Regions from separate parts of the Sporosarcina sp. Y1004 genome, predicted to be linked through region 2. Evidence: riboswitches for the same ligand, from Rfam matches in the RefSeq annotation. Region 2 holds a riboswitch; the other holds the start of a gene.
What was found. A riboswitch is a leader RNA that binds a small molecule or an ion and turns the genes downstream of it on or off. The one in region 2 is predicted to bind S-adenosylmethionine.

Region 1 (4,432 bases), on a different contig from region 2:
CTTGTCCTGCTAGAACGCCCGATAAAGCGGAATGCGCAACAATCGGCAAACCGATATTGTTATTTTCACGCAACGTTTGAAGTGCATCCAAACCGTACGCGTGAACATTAAATAATAACGCATTTGCGCCGAGCGCTGCCGCCTGTTCTGCCTTGTCATGAAGCTCATTCGTCCGTCCCGACAAGTTCACTGCATACAATGCCCGATTTCCTGTCTGTTCATAATGCCGATCGATAATGTCTTTTGCTGTTGTAATTCGCTTGTAAAACGGTGTTAATTCATTTTCAAATAGAATTTCATCGTCTTTAATGAGATCGACACCGCCAGCTAGCAGTTCTTCCAGTTGGCCGGAGAAAAAGGAGAGATCTCTTCCCATGACTCCCTTGAAGATGGCTTTCAGCAATGGGCGATCCATCACATTCAACTGCTCTCGAATCCCTTTTGTACCGAATCGTGGTCCTGGAAATTGTGCAAGCAATTGTTTGCCAAAATCCAAATCGATTAATTCATAGCCTTCAAAAAAAGAAAGCTTGCCGTAGACAGTCGTGAAGATCGCGGGAAGATCTGCCGAATAGTTAGCGGATGGGTAAAAGATTTTCACCGTATCCTTCACTTCCCCTTGTTCCACAGAAACGACTTCACCTTTATGGTGCTTCAATTGCTGCTGTTCAAGATGCGGAATATCCGTCCAAGACCCAATTGTGAGCCCGAGTGCATGTTGCTCCGCTATTTTTTCTTGCTCTGGATGTGTCGGAAATAGATAAGTGGCTGTAACTCCCATTAAAATTCCTCCTTGTGACTACTGTCGATGAACCAGCTCTCCAATTCTTCAAGAGAGCGTATTGTATTACGGTTAAGTATCAAATACTTCCCGAGCTCCAACACTTTTTTCCTTCTGGCCATACGTTTTTCTTCATCTTCTTCATAATTTAAATCGTCAATTTGTGCAATACCAATAGAGCGGCGGACCAATTCGCAGCCTGCATACCCTAGCATATCGGTAAAGTTCTCATCCATTACATGCGTCAGGAAGCCGTCGAGTTGTGTATAAGGTTCATTGGATTCTTCTCTCCAAACTTGGGCGAATGTATCGGCGTACGCATACCAAGCTTCCCGCGCTTGTTCATAGCGCTTCGTTTGAAATTCAGGATGTCCGATTCCATTTAACAACAAGCTTGCGATAAAATGCCCCATGTCAAATCCAAACGGCCCAAAACAAGCAAACTCGGTATCGAATACAACTGTTTTGTCTTCTCCCATGAAAATGGCACCACTATGTAAATCGCTATGGATGAGCGCATCCGCTTTCGTCATGAACTTATGTTTTAATTTCGCGACTTCCAGCTTTAACTGGTGGTCTTGACTTAGAAATAATACATCATTTTTCAAGCCTTCTTCAAAGAAATTGCTGTCATGCAAATTGTATGGACAATCGAAAGAGAGCTCTTCCGTCATTTCCCGCATAGCCGGATTTGTAAAAGAGGCATTCAACTCTTTCTTTAATTTTGGATCCAGGTAGAAATCGGACGTATAAAAAGTGGTCTTCGCACTGAATACACCTATGTCTCTCGCAAATACGGTGGATTCCGTCCCATTATTCAAAGCCGTGCGCCCCATTTCCATCGGATGCATGTCTTCCATCACAACAATTGCCATGATTTCATCCAGAAGATGCACTTTCGGAACAGAACCGGGAATGATGTTATCGTATTCCTGTAATACTTTCGCTTCGAGAACGACCCGGTCGATTGGGATAGGCATTGACTCTCCAACAATCCTCGCGTAAGGTACAGCCTGCTTGAGTATCAAGCTCTTCTGTTCCCCCGTTAATCGATAAACATGATTGATCTTCCCATCACTTACTTCCGTCACAACAACTTGTTCTTGTTCACTAAAGAAGCCACGCTTTTTAACATACTTCACGATTTCATCGATTTCTAAAAATGCATAGGTTGCTAGTTCCTGATGACTTGATGTATTCATGTTATTTCCTCCTTATGTACTGTCTATGATGATAAAAAAACCCCTTCAGTTAAGAAGAGGTTTTTCACACAACTTCTTATCTTTCAGCATCAATGCTGTAAGAATTAGCACCGTGCTCAATTGAGTCGGTTGCCGGGCTTCATCGGGCTTTTCCCTCCGCCTGCTCCTGATAAGAGTATATTTATTATTTTTAATTACCATTAGATTCGCACAATGTTATATGAAATTATAGCATGCCTCTTACTAATTGTCTATGTAATTAAAACCCACCAAATAGTTAAAACACTGGCTACATATTACTATTTTCTAAACGTTTTGTAAATCAAGAGATTCAGTTATCTAAATTGTAGTATAATTAATGGACCAATACAATATGTGGAGGCTTTAACTATAATGAGTGAACAACCTAATGAGTTACATAAAAATGAAGAACTCTCAACATTACAAGCGGAAGAATTTGATGTATTAATCATCGGAGGCGGCATTACGGGGGCTGGAATTGCCTTGGACGCAGCCAGTCGCGGCATGAAAACAGTGCTTGTGGAAATGCAGGATTTTGCTGCTGGGACGTCCAGTCGTTCCACAAAAATGATTCATGGCGGCTTGCGTTACCTGAAAAACCTTGAAGTGAAGATCGTTGCGGAAACAGGCAAGGAACGGGCGGTCGTCTATGAAAACGGACCCCATGTGACGAAGCCCGAGTGGCTGCTATTGCCGATTTATAAGGACGGATCAATGGGTAAATTCAGTACCTCTATCGGGTTACGCGTCTATGATTTTTTGGCGGGCGTGAAAAAAGAAGAACGAAAAAGTATGTTGACTAGAGAAAGAGCGTTGCATGCGGAGCCTAAACTCAGAACTGAAGGGTTACTTGGGGCTGGCCGTTTCGTTGAATACCGATCGGATGATGCGAGACTGACGATTGAAGTGATGAAAGAAGCTGTCAGTCAAGGCGCTACTGTATTCAATTATACAAAAGTGACTGATTTTATTTACAATGAAGGAAACGTTACAGGCGTATCCGTCGTTGACCAATTAAATGGCAAAACTAGTGAAATACGCGCAAAAACAATAGTGAACGCTGCCGGACCATGGGTGGATACATTGAGGGAGAAAGACAACTCCTTGGATTCACGGGAAATTCGTTTGACGAAGGGCATTCATCTCGTTTTTGACCAAAGTGTATTTCCTTTGAATCAGATTGTTTACTTTGACACGCCAGATGGCCGGATGGTGTTGGCAATCCCACGGGATGGGAAAACGTACGTCGGGACGACAGACACTGATTACAAAGGGGACATGGTTCATCCCCGAATGACCGTAAGCGACCGCGATTATTTGATGGACGCCATCGCTCTCATCTTTCCGAAGTTAACCATTGCGGCGAGTGATATTGAATCCAGCTGGGTTGGGCTACGGCCTTTGATCAATGAAAAAGGTAAAGGGGCATCCGAAGTTTCAAGAAAAGATGAAATCTGGGAGTCCGCTTCGGGGTTAATCACCATTGCTGGAGGAAAACTGACGGGCTATCGAAAAATGGCGGAGACGATTGTAGATGTCGTCGCATCAAAACTCAAAACAGATACAGGAGTATTATTTTCTCCGTCCAGCACGAAGAATATGCCCATTTCAGGCGGACACGTCGGAGGTTCCCGAAACTTTGAAACGTTCATGTATCGGAAAATCAAACAAGGCATAAAACTCGGATTGGATCAGGAAAGAGCGCAGTCCCTCGTGAAAAAGTATGGCTCAAATGTAGATATCCTTTTTGATTTATTACAGAAAAACGAGCAGGCAGCGCAAGATTCTGGGCTACCCGTCTACCTCTATACGCAAGTCCTTTACTCGATCACAGATGAATTCGTCCGTACACCCGTCGACTTTTTCTGGCGACGTACGGGCGCATTACTGTTTGATATTCAATGGGTGAACGAGTGGAAAGTGTCCGTCATCGCAATGATGAGCAAAGAGCTTGGTTGGAGTGACGCGCAGAAAGCAGATTTCCGTGCTGATCTTGAAAAGCATTTGCATGATGCGACTGTTCCGGTTGACGGGGAATAGTGTAAATCGGATAGTTCGATATTCTTTATTCGGCTCCATAGTTCGTCACCTGCCTTCCTAAGAATATTCTACCAAAAAGAACAGGTGTTCGCATGGCAATGTCGCTTTAAAACAAAAAAAGAAAGCCAATTCATCCCACGTCTGAAGTCACGGGTGTTCTTGGCTTAATCATAAATTATAAAAAACGCATCGGATAAAATGGTACAATCCTCGAAAGTTAGAGTGAAAAATTCTAACTCTCGGGGGTCGGTACAACCTCTGCGTTTTTTCGTATAATTTTATTGTCTAAAGGTATGCGATTTACCTATTCAGTTCTTCAACTTAACAACAGAACTACAATACCCCTACATACCAAAACCTAAGCCGGCCACACAAACAAATGAACAAT
Region 2 (4,432 bases):
AGAAATGATTGCAATATAGTGGTAATTACAACATTGGAGGGAATTGAATTATGAACAACTTACAATCAACAACAAAATTGCAAAATGGCGTGAAAATGCCTTGGTTGGGTCTTGGGGTATTTAAAGTTAAAGAGGGACAAGAACTGGTGAATGCAGTGAAAACTGCAATTACACATGGCTATCGCAGTATCGATACAGCCGCGATTTATGGCAATGAAGTTGGCGTGGGACAAGGTGTTCGTCAAGCAATGGCGGAATCTGGAGTTGCAAGAGAAGATCTATTCATCACATCAAAAGTCTGGAATTCAGAGTTGGGGTACGAAACGACAATCGCAGCTTATGAAGAAAGCTTAACTAAACTAGGTGTAGAATATTTGGATTTATACCTAATTCATTGGCCAGTAGCTGGTAAATATAAAGAAGCATGGCGCGCAATGGAAACCCTTTATAAGGATGGTCGGGTTAAAGCAATCGGTGTAAGTAACTTCCAGATTCATCACCTGGAAGATTTGATGAAAGATGCGGAAATTAAACCGATGCTAAACCAAGTGGAATATCATCCACGTTTGACACAAAAAGAACTGCATGCATTTTGCCGACAACATGATATTCAATTGGAAGCATGGTCTCCGCTTATGCAGGGAGGGTTGCTCGATAATACGGAACTTCAAGAAATTGCCGATAAATATGGTAAATCCATAGCCCAAGTCATTTTACGCTGGGACTTACAAAATGGCGTTATCACAATTCCGAAATCTACGAAAGAACATCGCATCGCCGAAAACGCTACCGTGTTCGATTTCAAGTTAACAGCAGAAGATATGGCACGCATCGATAGTTTGAATAAGAATCATCGAGTTGGTCCAGACCCGGATAACATTAAATTTTAATATGAATTAACATAAAAGTAAGGGATCAAAACTACACAAGTTTTGATCCCTTACTTTGGTAATTAGATGAGTGGAAATAGTGAATACGGTGTATAAACTGTGCATAGGCTCCATTCAAGGGCAGCCAGAGCCATTCCTTAGCGCAAGCGAAGTTAAAATGATTCTATATTTCAACATACACAATAATCATTAAGAAAATAGACCGAGTTTTTCAATCCTTGCAATTGCTTCAACTATACGATCTTCTTCTACTAATAAGCCTACGCGTACATAACCTTCGCCATGTTTTCCGAAGGCGTGCCCTGGTGCAACGGCAATGTCCGCTTTATCCAATAGTAAATTGGTGAAAGACTCACTTGTATATCCTATTGGAACAGGCAACCAAGCGAAGAAAGAAGCTGTTGGGGCAACGACGTCCCAACCGATTCGTCTACATTCGGAAATTAGGACATTTCTGCGACCTTCGTAGAGGGATACGAGTTCATCTACACAATCTTGGCTTCCTGTTAACGCAGCCGCAGCCGCGCGCTGAACAGCCGGGAAAATATCAATGAATAGATGGTCTTGTAATAAGTTGATTGCTTCTATGATATCGGCATTACCGATAGCGAAGCCGACCCGCCAACCGGCCATGTTATAGGTCTTTGACAACGTGTACGTTTCAATGCCAACGTCTTTAGCGCCTTCCGCCTGTAGGAAACTGACAGGCTTAACGCCGTCAAAACCGATTCCACCGTAAGCGAAGTCGTGAAGGATGGCAATATCATTGGCTTTTGCCAATGCAACCGTTTCTTCGAAGAAAGGTATATTGGCAGTTGCGCTGGTTGGATTGTTCGGGTAGTTCAGATACATTAATTTTGCTTGTTTTTTTTGTTCTTCCGTTAAGGCATTATAATCAGGTAAAAAATCATTCTCAGCTACCAATGGCATTAAATCATATTTAATGTTTGCCAAGCTTACACTTGATAAATAATCGGGATATCCAGGATCCGGAAGCAAAAGTAATTCACCTTCGTTCATTATGGCAAGCGGTAACTCAACCAAGCCGGGTTTTGTACCAAATAGAATTGCGACTTCTGTTGTCGGGTCAATTTGAACATCGTATTCTCGCTTATAAAAGTCGGCAACCGCCTGTTTTAATTCGGGCGTTCCTCTGAACGGGGAGTACCCGTGTGTTGCTGGATCTTCAACCGCTTCTTGAAGTGCTTTTACAATGTGAGGTGGAGTAGGTTGATCGGGGTTACCACGCCCCAAGTTAATAACGTCTCGACCTTCCGAAAGAGCTTCTTCAACATTTCGTACAAGTGATGCGAAAAAGTGCGGCGGTAAGTTTTTTAATCGATTTGATAGTGCCATTTAATAACCCCGTTTTCTATATAGTAAAAAACTATTATTTTAAGGTTAGTATACATGGAATGCAACTTAATTGACAATACTTCCGAAAAGGATAGCATGATGATAGGTTGACAAATTAATTAGAAATGACTACTATTAATGGTATATCATCAAAACAATAATATAATGGTACTTATCAAGAGAGACTGAGGGATAGGCCCGATGACGTCCAGCAACCCCTTGTGTAAAGCAAGGAAGGTGCTAACTCCTACAGAGTGAAATTCATTCTGAAAGATGAGCTGAAACCTTTTTCGGTGCTTCTTTCTTATTATGAAAGAAGCATTTTTATATGGTCAGGCATCCAGAGATTTCATACTTCCATTTAAAGAAAGAGGAGATTTATATGATACAAATACAAAACGTGTCGAAAGTATATACAACAAAAGAGAGAGTTGTTACCGGCGTTGATAATGTGTCGTTAGACATAAACACAGGAGAGATTTTCGGAATCGTCGGTTACTCGGGCGCAGGGAAAAGCTCACTTATCAGATGCCTCAACTTATTGGAGAAACCAACGAGTGGAACGATTTTAGTCGACGGTTTAAATCTGATGAATCTAAAAGGAAATAAACTTCGTCTGGCGCGTTTGAAAATCGGAATGATTTTTCAGCACTTTTATTTAATCAGCCAAAAGACTGTATTTGAAAATATTGCATTTGCATTGCGAGCTGCAAAAACATCTCCCGATAAAATAAATACACGGGTGACAGAGTTGCTTGAAATGGTCAGCCTTTCTGATAAGCGTGACGTCTATCCTGCACAGTTAAGTGGTGGCCAAAAGCAGAGAGTGGGCATTGCTCGTGCGCTTGCGAATAACCCATCCGTTTTGCTTTGTGATGAAGCAACTTCCGCACTCGATCCGAATACAACGCTATCAATCTTACGGCTTTTGAAAAAAATCAATAAGGAATTGCGTATTACAATTGTTCTTATTACGCATGAGATGAATGTAGTGAAGGAAATTTGCGATCGAATGGCGATTATGCAAAATGGCAAAGTGATTGAAGAAGGACAAGTATATGATATCTTTTCAAACCCTCAAGAAACATTAACCAAGGAGTTTATCAGTAGTGTCGTATCGTTTGATGTTCCATCAGCAATATTGAGTAGGTGTACGGGACAACTCGTTAAAGTTATGTTTAAAGGGGATGTGGCGGGCGAGGGAATTATCTCAGATATGGTCCAGCAATTTAGGGTACAAGGTAATTTCCTTCATGGCTCGATTGAATATATTCAAGAAATGCCTCTAGGTACTTTTTTAATGGAACTTAAAGGGGAAGATGACGAAATAGAAAAGGCCATTGCCTATATGTCATCGCGGGCTGCCCAAGTGGAGGTTATTGAATATGGGAATTGATATTCAACATGTTATGGAGCTAATGCCTGATATTACGAAAGCATTTGGTGAGACGCTTTATATGATAGGTATTTCTCTTGCCATCGCGCTAGTTATTGGACTGCCGTTAGGAATCCTATTGTTCACCACGGAAAAAGGACTGTTTTTAGAGAACAGGGTATTGAATTCAGTTCTCGGTTTTATCGTCAATATGGTCCGTTCTGTTCCGTTCATTATTTTACTAGTCGCGCTGATCCCGTTGACTATTTTAATAGTAGGAACTCCGATTGGTCCTGGCGCAGCGAGCGTTTCGTTATCTGCTGCTGCGATTCCATTTTTTGCTAGAATCGTGCAGACTTCGCTACGTGAAATTGATAAAGGTGTCATTGAAGCTGCAATCGCGGTAGGTGCGACGCCATGGATGATTATCAAAGATGTGCTACTGCCGGAAGCGAAAACAAGTATTATTCAAGGTGTGACAATGACAGTCATTAGTTTAGTCGCCTATTCGGCGATGGCAGGCGTTGTCGGCGGTGGAGGAATCGGCGATTTAGCAATCCGGTTTGGTTATTATCGTTACGACAATACGATTATGGTTGTCACTGTCGTGATATTAATAATTTTTGTACAACTAATTCAATTTGCAGGAGATCGTATTTCAAAAGTTGTTGATAAAAGATGATAGGGAGAGAAAAAATTATGAAAAAGTTTCTATTTGTTGTAGTAGTCATTATACTTGGAACAGTGCTTGCCGCTTGTGGTGGTAAAGAAGAAGCATCTGATGATAAATCCTTGAAGCTTGGTTCGACTG

Region 1: another riboswitch for S-adenosylmethionine. It lies ahead of mtnK (S-methyl-5-thioribose kinase); the one in region 2 lies ahead of AC25Y6_RS05135 (methionine ABC transporter ATP-binding protein).

What each region holds. Positions count from the first base shown of each region.
Region 1 is NZ_JBYHFQ010000021.1:55,738-60,169, reverse strand. Features, by position in the region: gene AC25Y6_RS14055 (2,3-diketo-5-methylthiopentyl-1-phosphate enolase) at 1-781, opposite strand, end outside; gene mtnK (S-methyl-5-thioribose kinase) at 781-1,983, opposite strand; SAM riboswitch class I at 2,057-2,159, opposite strand; gene AC25Y6_RS14045 (glycerol-3-phosphate dehydrogenase/oxidase) at 2,374-4,044, shown strand; gene AC25Y6_RS14040 (YfcC family protein) at 4,403-4,432, opposite strand, start outside.
Region 2 is NZ_JBYHFQ010000005.1:43,376-47,807, reverse strand. Features, by position in the region: gene AC25Y6_RS05145 (aldo/keto reductase) at 48-890, shown strand; gene AC25Y6_RS05140 (aminotransferase class I/II-fold pyridoxal phosphate-dependent enzyme) at 1,080-2,246, opposite strand; SAM riboswitch class I at 2,416-2,526, shown strand; gene AC25Y6_RS05135 (methionine ABC transporter ATP-binding protein) at 2,629-3,642, shown strand; gene AC25Y6_RS05130 (methionine ABC transporter permease) at 3,632-4,303, shown strand; gene AC25Y6_RS05125 (MetQ/NlpA family ABC transporter substrate-binding protein) at 4,321-4,432, shown strand, end outside.